Regions from separate parts of the Oerskovia sp. USHLN155 genome, predicted to be linked through region 1. Evidence: predicted binding sites of a transcription regulator. Region 1 holds the regulator's gene; the other holds the start of a gene.
The links. The regulator Rex, encoded in region 1, represses fermentation and respiration genes when NADH is low (regulators of the CRP and FNR family bind a similar motif). The targets are predictions, from matches to a motif close to CTTGTGAANNNNTTCACAAG.
Positions count from the first base shown of each region.

Region 2: adhE (bifunctional acetaldehyde-CoA/alcohol dehydrogenase) is a predicted target of Rex. The motif match lies at 4,350-4,369, and genes of this name have one in related genera.

Region 1 is NZ_JBBCXG010000007.1:84,464-90,340, forward strand. Features, by position in the region: gene WFH32_RS11420 (TrkH family potassium uptake protein) at 1-370, opposite strand, end outside; gene WFH32_RS11425 (acetoin utilization protein AcuC) at 654-1,850, shown strand; gene WFH32_RS11430 (30S ribosomal protein bS22) at 2,043-2,141, shown strand; gene WFH32_RS11435 (HAD family hydrolase) at 2,331-3,140, opposite strand; gene WFH32_RS11440 (glutaredoxin family protein) at 3,247-3,582, shown strand; gene WFH32_RS11445 (redox-sensing transcriptional repressor Rex) at 3,678-4,379, shown strand; gene WFH32_RS11450 (YceI family protein) at 4,581-5,132, opposite strand; gene WFH32_RS11455 (MarR family winged helix-turn-helix transcriptional regulator) at 5,329-5,838, shown strand.
Region 2 is NZ_JBBCXG010000003.1:324,004-329,880, reverse strand. Features, by position in the region: gene ligA (NAD-dependent DNA ligase LigA) at 1-1,235, opposite strand, end outside; gene adhE (bifunctional acetaldehyde-CoA/alcohol dehydrogenase) at 1,592-4,297, opposite strand; gene WFH32_RS06225 (prolyl oligopeptidase family serine peptidase) at 4,486-5,877, shown strand, end outside.

The sequences.
Region 1 (5,877 bases):
TGAGCAGCTTCTGCGTGAGGCCGATGCGGCGCGACACGGCCATGCCGAGGATCGAGGCGAGCGTCATGACGCCCAGGCCGCCGATCTTGATGCCCACGAGGATCACGACCTGCCCGTACGTGGACCAGTACGTCCCGGTCGGGACGACCACGAGGCCCGTGACGCACACGGCCGACGTCGCCGTGAACAGCGCGTCGATGAACGGCGCCGACCTCCCGGACGTCGTGGCCCACGGGGCCATGAGGAGCAGCGTGAACAGCGAGATCACGGCCGCGAAGACCGTCACGGCGAGGCGGGCGGGGGAGTGGCGGGCGAGGCGGTCGACCAGCTCGCGACCTGCGAAGAAACGCCCGGAGACGCCCTGGGCCATCGGTCCTCCGTCTCCCTGTCCGTGCGTCCTCGTCCGGGTGGACGGGTGGCGCCGGGTCCCCTGCGGGACCGAACCGGGCGCCGTGCGTGCCGATGTGTCGCCCAACTCTGCCACAGGAGCACGGGTGCCCACCGGCTGAACCGCGGGGCGCCGTCGGGCCGCTGGGGGGATACCGTGTCTCCTGCCCGCCACCGAGGCCGCCGCGCGCGGTTGCGGGACCGTGCGCCGGGCACCGGCCGCACGGACCGACGACCCGGACGACCCGCCGGACCGAGGAGCGCACGTGACCGAGCCAGACACCGTGCCGTTCGTCGCGCAGGTCGTGTGGAGCCCGGACCTGCTGGGCTACGACTTCGGGCACGGGCACCCCATGTCCCCGACGCGGCTCGACCTGACGATGCGCCTCGTGCGGGCGCTGGGGCTGCTCGACGCGCCGGGCGTCGAGGTCGTCGGCACCTCGCCCGCGTCCGACGAGGTGCTCGGCCTCGTCCACGACCCCGCCTACGTCGCCGCGGTCCACGCCGCCTCGGAGCACGGTGTCGAGAACCCCGCCCTGGGCCTGGGCACCGAGGACGACCCCGTCTTCGCGGGCATGCACGAAGCCGCGGCCCGCATCCTGTCCGGCTCGTACGAGGCCGCCGGCGCCGTGTGGTCGGGCCGTGCGCTGCACGCGGTCAACATCGCCGGGGGCATGCACCACGCCCAGCGCGGTGCGGCGTCGGGCTTCTGCATCTACAACGACGCCGCGGCAGCGGTCCGCCGGCTGCTCGACGACGGGGCCGAGCGTGTCGCGTACGTCGATCTCGACGCGCACCACGGCGACGGGGTCGAGCAGGCGTTCTGGGACGACCCGCGGGTCCTGACCGTCTCGGTGCACCAGAGCGGCGCGACGCTGTTCCCCGGCACGGGGCACGCCACCGACACCGGTGGGCCAGGGGCCACGGGGACCGCGGTCAACGTCGCCCTGCCTCGCCGCACCGACGGCGAGCGCTGGCTCCGGGCCGTGGACGCCGTGGTGCCGCCCGTGCTCCGGGCGTTCCGGCCCCAGGTGGTCGTGTCGCAGCACGGGTGCGACGCGCACGGGCACGACCCGCTGAGCGACCTCGACGTGAGCGTCGACGCGCAGCGTGCGGCCGTGCACTGGGTCCACGAGCTCGCGCACGAGCTCGCGGAGGGCCGCTGGGTAGCCCTGGGCGGGGGCGGGTACTCGGTCACGTCGGTCGTCCCGTACGCCTGGTCGAACGTCGTGGCCGAGGTCGTGCACGCGCCCGTCGCCCCCTCGACGCCCGTCCCGGGCGCGTGGCGGGACCACATCAGCGCGGTCGCGCACCGCGAGACGCCCGCGCTCATGGGGGACGGCGACGTCGACTTCACGCCGTGGGGCAAGGGTTACGACCCCGAGGACGAGGTGGACCGCGCCGTGGTCGCGACCCGCAAGGCCGTCTTCCCGCTCCTGGGGCTCGACGCGCACTTCGACTGACCTGCGCCTCGCCGGGTGCACCCCCGTGCGCGCGGCCCGACGACGTCACCCGGCGTCGATTTCGGGCCACCCGCCGGGAGCAGGTAGTCTAGGAGACGGACTTTTTCTCGTGTTGGTCGGTTCCCGATCAGCCGTGGACCACCATGATCGGGGCGATCCCGATCGCACACCGATCCAGCATTGTGAGGACCCATGGGCTCCGTCATCAAGAAGCGCCGCAAGCGTATGGCCAAGAAGAAGCACCGCAAGCTGCTTCGCAAGACGCGCCACCAGCGTCGCAACAAGAAGTAGCAGCGCTGCGCGGTCACGCGCAGGTTGTCGCGAGAGCCCGGAACCCCCAGGGGTGCCGGGCTCTTCGCATGCCTGGAGCACGCCGGCCGGGTGGCTGGCTCGCCGAGCGTGCAGCCCGGGTGGTCCTGGGAGGCCCGTGGCAGCCTGAACTGCACGCTCGGCGGGGCGCCCGGGCCGGGCGAGGGGGCCTCAGAGCCCGGCGCGGCCCTTGATCGAGCGTCGGATCGATCGCAGCACGAGGCCCAGGACCCACGCGGCCCCGGCCCAGCTCGCGGTCTTGAGCCCTCGGCCCGCGACCCGCCGCCGGCGCCCTCGGAACTCGCGGATCGGCCAGCCGACGTCCTTGGCGTGCCGGCGCAGGCGCGCGTCGGGGTTGATCGCGCACGGGTGGCCGACGGCCTGCATCATGGTCACGTCGTTGAGCGAGTCGCCGTACGCGTAGGACGCCGACAGGTCGATCCCGTGCCGTTCCGCGAGCTCCCGGACGCCCGCGGCCTTCGCCCGCCCGTGCATCATGTCGCCCACGAGCCGCCCGGTGTACAGGCCCTCCTCGTGCTCGGCGACCGTGCCCAGCGCCCCCGTCGCCCCGAGACGACGCGCGATGAGCTGCCCGATCTCGAGCGGGGTCGCGGACACGAGCCACACCTGGTGGCCGGCCGCGATGTGCTCGTCGAGGAGCTTCTGGGTGCCGGGGTAGATGCGCAGCGCGAGGACCTGGTCGTAGACCTCCTCGCCGATCGCGACGACCTCCGCGACCGAGCGGCCCGCGACGAGGTCGAGGGCCCGGGTGCGGACCTGGTCGATCTGGCGCTTGTTCTCCCCGAGCAGGAGGTAGCGCGCCTGGTGGAAGGCGAACGTCACGAGGTCCGGGGTGGAGAAGAAGCCCCGCTGGTACAGCGCCCGCGCCAGGTGGAACGAGCTGGCGCCGCGGATGATGGTGTTGTCGACGTCGAAGAAGGCTGCCGTGGGATGGGTGGACCCAGGAGCAGACGTCGGCATGTCGTCCACTCTATCGGCGCTCGCAGACCCTCGCCGACGGCGCCCACCGGGCAGGGTCGCCGGCCGGGCGGCGTGAGGGGGTGTCCGAGATGCGTAGGCTGGGGTCGTGAGCCCCGCAGATCCCGCCGCAGGACAGGTTCCTGAGACCGCCGCCGGACGTGACGCAGACCAGGCCGCGAGCGCGCCCGCGCGCGTCGTGCTCTACGGCCGCGTCGGGTGCCACCTGTGCGAGGAGGCCCGCGAGGTGGTCGGGGCGGTGTGCGCCGACCAGGGCGTGGGCTGGACCGAGGTCGACGTGGACTCCGACCCGTCCGGCGCCCTCGCGGCGCAGTACGGTGACTACGTCCCCGTCGTGACGGTGGACGGCGTCCAGCAGGGGTTCTGGCAGGTCGACGGAGCGAGGCTCGCCAGAGCGCTCTCGAGGCGACGCGCCACCGGCTGACGTTCCGTCCCCGGGCGCCGAGCCTGGGATGATCCGAGACAGCAGGACAGCGAGAGCGTCAGCGACGACGACACGACGAAGCATGGGTGGTTCGGGTGGCAGAGACCCTGGGTGATACCGGTATTCCTGGCGCGACCGTGGCGCGACTTCCCGCGTACCTGCGCGCGCTGCGCGACCTCGAGGGGCGAGGCGTCGAGACGACGTCGTCGACCGAGCTCGCGGAGCTCGCGGGCGTCGGGTCGGCGCAGCTGCGCAAGGACCTGTCGTTCCTGGGGTCCTACGGCACGCGCGGGGTGGGCTACGTCGTCGACTCGCTCGCGACCTACATCACCTCGGCCCTGGGGGTCGAGGACGAGCACCGGATCGCGATCGTCGGCATCGGTTCCCTCGGGCACGCGCTCGCGAACTACTCGGGCTACGGCACGCGCGGGTTCGAGGTCGCGGCTCTGCTGGACGCCTCGCCGGACGTGGTCGGCACCGAGGCCGCGGGGCTCGTGATCGAGCACGTCGACGCGCTCGAGGAGGTCTTCGCCCGCGAGAACGTGACGATCGTCGTCCTGGCGACTCCGGCGCACGTGGCGCAGGACGTCGCCGAGCGGGTCGTCGAGGCCGGTGTCCGGGAGATCCTGAACTTCGCGCCGCGTGCGCTCCAGCTCCCAGAGGACGTGATCGTGCGGTCGGTCGACGTGGGCAGCGAGCTGCAGATCCTGGCGTTCCACGCGCAGGCGCGCGCGCTCGCGAACCGCGGCAGGGGCGAGGAGGGCCAAGGAGCCGAGACGCGGAGCGCGGGCGCCTAGCCCGACCGCTCGTCACAGCACAGGAGCCGGGGGCCCCGGGCGGGGGGGCGGGGCGCGGGGGCCCCCGGCGCCGCGCCGCGCCGCGGGGGCGCCTCGCCCGCCCGCTCCACCCCCCACCGGCGCCGGCGCCCGGTCCGGGGCCGCCGGCTCCTGGCGTACCGGTCCGCGTCAGGGACGCGGAGGCCGGTCAGGGGCGGAGGCTCAGGCCTGCTTGATCGCCGAGAGGTCGAGCGCGATCTTGATCTTGTCGCCGACGAGCACGCCGCCGGCCTCGAGGGCCACGTTCCAGGTCAGGCCGAACTCCTTGCGGGAGATCTCGGTCTCGGCCTCGAACCCGGCGCGCGAGTTGCCGTACGCGTCGACGGCGGTGCCCGTGAACTCGGTCTCGAGCTTGACCGGCTTGGTCACGCCGTTGATGGTCAGGTCGCCCGCGATGACGAAGTCGTCGTCGTCGGCCTCGACGGCGGTCGAGACGAAGTTCCAGGTGGGGTTCTTCTCGGCGTCCCAGAAGTCGGCCGACTGGAGGTGGCCGTCGCGCCCTGCGTCGCCGGTGTTGACGGACTTGGCGTCGATCGCCGCGACGACGTTGGACGACTCGACGTCGTCACCGATGTTCAGCGTGCCCTCGGCGATCGCGAGCGAGCCGCGGACCTTGGAGATGCCTGCGTGGCGGACCGTGAAGGTCGCCTGCGAGTGCGAGGGGTCGATCGCGTAGGTGCCTGCGGTCAGTCCGGCGGGAAGGGTCGTGGCCATGGGTGTTCTCCTGTGGAAGTCGTGGTGCGTGTGCGTCAGGCGCGCCGTCCGACGAGCCATTAGTTGAAGATTCAACTTCATACGATCGCATCAACGCAAGCCCCCGTCCCTCTATTCCCTGGTGAGCGAACCTGTTCCCGGATGGGAGACTGGGGCGGTTGTTCGGACGGTGGGGGCGTGGCGGATGAAGGCGGAGATGACGGTTCAGCAGGACAGGCGCGCGGTCGCGCCGCAGGACGCACCCTGGCTCGACGAGGGCCAGCAGCACTCGTGGCGCCAGTACCTCGACGGCACGGCGCGGTTCGTCGAAGCCCTGAGCAGGGACCACGAGGAGCACTCGGGCCTCACGCTCGGCGAGTACGAGCTGCTCGTGCGGCTCTCCGAGGCCCGCGACCACACCATGCGGATGTCGGCCCTCGCCGACGGCCTCGCCCGGTCCCGGTCCCGCGTCACGCACACCGTCCACCGCATGGAACAGCGCGGGCTCGTCCGCCGGTCCGCGAGCGAGACCGACCGTCGCGGTGTGAACTGCGTCATGACCGACGCGGGCTACGCCGAGCTCGTCGCCTCCGCGCCAGGCCACGTGCGGGCCGTTCGCCGCTTCATGGTCGACGTCCTGACCCCCGAGCAGTTCCGCAACCTCGGCGAGGCCATGGCTGCGATCGCCGAGGCCTGCCGGGTCGTGGACGAGCGCGAGAACCAGTAGTCCGGGACTTCCCGGCGCCCGGCGGGCCTGTGTCCGGGA
Region 2 (5,877 bases), on a different contig from region 1:
CCCTTGGCGCGCACGACGTCCTGGTTGTGCAGCGTCGCCTGCCGCACGGTGCTGCCCGCGACGAGCACGGGCTCCATGACGGCGTACGGGGTTGCCCGGCCGGTCCGCCCGACCCCGACCTGGATCGCGAGCAGGCGGGTGTTGACCTCCTCGGGCGGGTACTTGTAGGCGATGGCCCAGCGCGGTGCGCGGCTCGTCGCCCCGAGGCGGCGCTGGAGCGCGAGCTCGTCGACCTTGACGACGATCCCGTCGAGCTCGTGCTCGATGTCGTGCCGGTGCTCGCCGAAGTACGCGATCATCTCCTGCACGCCCGCGAGGCCGTCGACGACCCGGTTGTGCGGTGAGACGGGGATGCCCCACTGCTCGAACAGCGCGTACGCGTCGGACTGGCGACCGAGCTCGGCGTGCTCGCCTTCCTCCCACTGGAGCGCCCCGACGCCGTGCGCGTACATGCGCAGGTTGCGGCTCGCGGTCACGGCCGGGTCCTTCTGGCGCAGCGAGCCGGCCGCGGTGTTGCGCGGGTTGGCGTAGGGCGCCTGCCCGGCCGCGACGAGCGCCTCGTTGAGGGCCGCGAAGTCCTCGACCCCCAGGAAGACCTCGCCCCGGACCTCGATCACCGCGGGGTGCGTGGCCGGGTCGCCCGCGAGCTGCTGCGGGATGCTCGTGATGGTGCGGACGTTGGCCGTGACGTCCTCGCCCGTGCGCCCGTCGCCACGGGTCGCCGCCCGGACGAGGCGCCCCCGCTCGTACAGCAGCGCGATCGCGAGGCCGTCGATCTTGACCTCGCACAGGTACTCCACGGGGGCCTCGGACGAGACGCCCAGATCCCGGTGCACGCGCGCAGCCCACGCGGCGAGGTCCTCCTCGGAGAACGCGTTGTCGAGCGAGAGCATGCGCTCGAGGTGCTCGACGGTCGCGAAGCCCGTCGCGGCACGCCCGCCGACGCGCTGCGTGGGCGACTCGGGGGTCTGGAGGGCCGGGTGCGCCGCCTCGAGCGCCTCGAGCTCGCGCATGCGGGCGTCGTACTCGGCGTCGGACGACACGGGGGCGTCGGCCTCGTAGTAGGCCCGCTGGTCGGCCTCGACCTGGGCGACGAGCTCGGCCCAGCGCCGCTGTGCGCCGGCCTCGTCCAGTGCCGGGGCGGCATCGGGGGCGACGGCGGTGTCGGCGGCCGCGCGGGCCGTGCTCGTGCTGTCGGGGCTGGCTGCGGGGTGCGGCGGGGTGGCGTCGTTCACGTGCCCATCATCGCTCGCCCCACCGACAGCCGCGCGTCCCGCCGGCGGCGCGTCCTGCCCGACGGCGCCGCTCGCCCGCGCCCACCGGCCCGGCTCGGGGACCCTCGCCGGGCGCACGAGGCGAGCTCCGCCGTCGGGCACGGGAGACGTCCCGCGCCCGCCCGGACGCCGAGCAGCGCCCCCGCGCTGGAGGACGCGGGGGCGCTGCGAGCGGGACCGAGGCCAAGGGGGATGCCTCGGGCCCGTGGTGAGTGGCGCCACCCGGCAGGACGCGCCACCCGACCGTGACCCGTACCGCTCGGGTCGTCGTGCGGGCTACCGGCGTCCGGGCTGCTCCCCGGACGCCGGCGCCCAGATCACTTCGAGGACTTGGCGGTCGCGGCGAGCGCGGCTGCCTCCTCGGTGGCCTTGCGCTCCGCGCGGACCTCCTCGCGGCTCGTGCCGTAGTACGCCGCGACCATGATGTCCTTCATGTCCTCGAGCATCGGCAGTCGCGGGTTCGCGGGGGCGCACTGGTCCTCGTAGGCCCGCATCGACAGGGCGTCGAGGCCTCCGATGAACTCGCGCTCCGAGACACCCTGCTCCTTGAACGAGCGCTCGATCCCGACCTTGGCGCGCAGCTCCTCGACGGCCCGGGCGTAGGACTCGACAGCCTGCTCGGGCGTCGAGGCCGGGAGGCCCAGGTGCTTGGCGATCTGCTGGTAACGCTCGTGCGCGATGTACTTCTCCGCCTTGGGCCAGCCCGTGACCTTGGTCGGGATCTGCCCGTTGTAGCGGATCGCGTGCGGCAGGAAGATCGCGTTCGTGCGGCCGTGGACCAGACCGAACGTCGAGCCGACCGTGTGGGCCATCGCGTGCACGATCCCGAGGAACGCGCTGCCGAACGCCATGCCGGCGATCGTGGCCGCGTTGTGCATCTTCTCGCGGGCCTCGGGGGCGGCCGCGCCCTGCGTGACGGAGGCCTCGATGTGCTCGAAGACCAGCTTGATCGCGTGCAGCGCCAGGCCGTCCGTGAAGTCGTTCGCGTAGACCGACACGTAGGCCTCGGTCGCGTGGGTCAGGGCGTCGAAGCCCGAGTCCGCCGCGAGCTTCGCGGGCATCGTCGCGGTCAGGACCGGGTCGATGATCGCGACCGACGGGGTCAGCGCGTAGTCGGCGAGGGGGTACTTGTACCCGGTCGCGTGGTCCGTGATGACCGCGAACGGCGTGACCTCCGAGCCCGTGCCCGACGACGTCGGGATGCAGACGAGCTTGGCCAGGTCGCCCAGGGTCGGGAACTTGAACGCGCGCTTGCGGACGTCGAAGAACTTCTCGCGCAGGTCCGAGAACGCCATCTCCGGGTGCTCGTACTTGAGCCACATGACCTTCGCGGCGTCCATGGGCGACCCGCCGCCGATCGCGACGATCGTGTCGGGCTTGAAGTCGCGCATCATCTCCGCGCCCTTCTCGACCGTCTCGACGCTCGGCTCGGGCTCGACCTGGTCCATGATCTGGATCGAGACCTTGTTCGGGCGACGACCCAGGACGTCGAGGACCTTGTCGACGATCCCGATCTGGCTCATGACCTTGTCCGTGACGATGGTGACGCGCTCGACGTCGGGCATCTGGGCCAGGTACTGGATCGAGTTCGGCTCGAAGTACGTCTTCGGCGGGATCTTGAACCACTGCATGTTGTTGTTACGACGTCCGATCCGCTTGACGTTGACGAGGTTGACGGCCGACACGTTGTTCGACACCGAGTTGTGGCCGTACGAGCCGCAACCGAGCGTCAGCGACGGGATCAGCGCGTTGTAGATGTCACCGATGCCGCCGAGAGCCGACGGCTGGTTCCACAGGATGCGGACGGCCTTGACGCGCTGGCCGAACTCCTCCGCGATGTCCTTGTCCTCGGTGTGGATCGCGCCCGAGTGGCCCAGGCCGTCGAACTCCACCATCTGCTCGGCGAGCGAGATGCCGTGGTCGGTCGACTCGGCGCGCAGCACGGCGAGGACGGGGCTGAGCTTCTCGCGCGTCAGGGGCTCGGCGGGGCCGACCTGGCTGCACTCCGCGAGGATGATCGAGGTGCCGTCGGGGACCGAGAAGCCTGCCTGCTCCGCGATCCACTGGGGGCTCTTGCCGACGATCGTGGCGTTGAGCTTGGCACCGGCGCAGTTCGCGCCGCCGGCCTCGACACCGAAGATGAAGCGCTCGAGCATCGCCTTCTCCTCGGGGTTCGCGAGGTAGGCGTGCATGTGGGCGAACTCGGCGAGGGCAGCGTCGTAGATCTCGGTGTCGAGGATGACGGCCTGCTCCGAGGCGCACACCATGCCGTTGTCGAAGCCCTTGGACAGGACCACGTCGTTGACGGCGCGTCCGAGCTTGGCGGTCTTCTCGATGTAGGCGGGGACGTTGCCCGCACCGACGCCGAGGGCGGGCTTGCCGGCCGAGTAGGCGGCGCGGACCATGGCGTTGCCGCCCGTGGCGAGGATCAGCGAGACGCCGTCGTTGTTCATGAGCGCCGACGTGGCCTCGAGCGAGGGCTGCTCGACCCACTGGATGCAGTCCTCGGGGGCGCCCTCCGCCACGGCGGCGTCACGCACGATGCGGGCTGCGGCGACCGAGCACTTCTGGGCGCTGGGGTGGAACGCGAAGATGATGGGGTTGCGCGTCTTGAGCGCGATGAGCGACTTGAAGATCGCGGTCGAGGTCGGGTTGGTGACCGGGGTGATGCCCGCGACCACGCCGACCGGCTCGGCGATCTCGACGATGCCCGTGAGCTCGTCGCGCCCGATGACGCCGACCGTCTTGAGGTTGGCCATCGAGTTGGGCACGTGCTCGCACGCGAAGATGTTCTTGGTGGCCTTGTCCTCGAAGACGCCGCGCCCGGTCTCCTCGACCGCGAGCTGCGCGAGGCGGCCGTGCTCGTGGAGCGCCGCGACGGACGCCTTCTTCACGATGCGGTCGATGTCCTCCTGGGTGAAGGCGTCGTACTGCTTGAGCGCCTTGAGGCCACGGTCGACGAGGGCGTCGATCTCGGTGACTCCGGCGGGGGCCTTGACAGGGGCCTTGCTCGTGCTGCTCACGTTGCTCCTCCAGTGACCCGAGCGGCCGGGTCTGCGTGGTGTCTTTCCCTTGCTTGTGAATACTTTCACAAGGTACGGATAGATGCAAGTGTCGTCGGTGTGTGACCTGGAACGCACCTCGCGCGAGCCGCTCCCCCCAAAGATCTATGCATGCCCGGTACCGCGGATCGGTCGCCTAGTGTGTTCGCATGAGTGCTGAGAACGTCGTGACCGACGCGCCCACCGGACAGCCGACCACGCCGCACGACCCGTACCTGTGGCTCGAAGAGGTCGAGGGCCGCGAGGCGCTCACCTGGGTCCAGGGCCGCAACGCCGAGACCGCCGCGACGATCGAGGCCACGAGCGAGTTCGCCCGGACCGAGCAGGCGGTCCGTGAGGTCCTCGACTCCGACGACAAGATCCCCGACGTCTCGAAGATCGGCGAGCACTACTACAACTTCTGGCGCGACGCGCAGCACGAGCGCGGCGTCTGGCGCCGCACGACGCTCGACTCCTACCGCACCGACCACCCCGAGTGGGAGCTCGTGCTCGACCTCGACGCGCTGGGCGAGGCCGAGGGGCAGAGCTGGGTCTGGCACGGCGCGAGCGTCCTGCGCCCCACCCCGGGCGGCGAGTGGCGCCACGCCCTGGTCGACCTGTCCCCCGGCGGGTCCGACGCCGACGTGACCCGCGAGTTCGACCTCGTCACGAAGCAGTTCGTCGCTCCCGAGGACGGCGGGTTCTACCGCGAGGAGTCCAAGGGTGGGCTCGGGTGGATCGACACCGACACGGTGTACGTCTTCACGGACTTCGGACCGGGCTCGATGACCCCCTCGGGATACCCCCGGATCGTCAAGCGCTGGCGCCGCGGCACCCCGGTCACCGAGGCTTCGGTCGTGTACGAGGGCGAGCCCGAGGACATGTACATCTTCGGCTGGCGCACGCACTCGCCCGGCTTCGAGCGTGACTTCGTCGGCCGCTCGATCGCGTTCTACGACAGCGAGACGTACCTCGTCCAGGACGCAGGCACGCCCGAGCAGCGCCTCGTCAAGATCGACGTCCCGCGCTCGGCCGAGGTCGGCGTCAAGCGCGAGTGGATGCTCGTCGAGCTGCGCGACGACTGGACCGTCGACGGCACCACCTACCTCGCGGGGTCGTTGCTCGCGACCCGCTTCGAGGACTTCCTCGCCGGGGCGCGCGGCTTCACCGTCCTGTTCGAGCCCACGCCCACGTCGTCGCTCGCCGGGGCCACGTGGACCGCGCACCACCTCGTGGTCAACGTCCTGGAGGACGTCAAGAACCGCCTCCACGTGCTGACGCCGCCCTCCTCGGACACCGGAGCGGACGCCGACGCACCGGGCCGTGGATGGCCCCGCAGCGAGCTGCCCGGCCTGCCGACCATCGGCACGGTCGTCGTGGGCGCCGTGGACTCCGAGGAGAGCGACGACGTCTGGCTCGTCACGACCGACTACCTCACGCCCTCGACGCTCTCGCTCCTGTCGGTGGGCGCGGGCACCGAGCCCGAGGTGCTCAAGTCGAGCCCCGCCTTCTTCGACGCCTCAGGCCTGGTCATCGACCAGCACTTCGCGGTGTCCGACGAC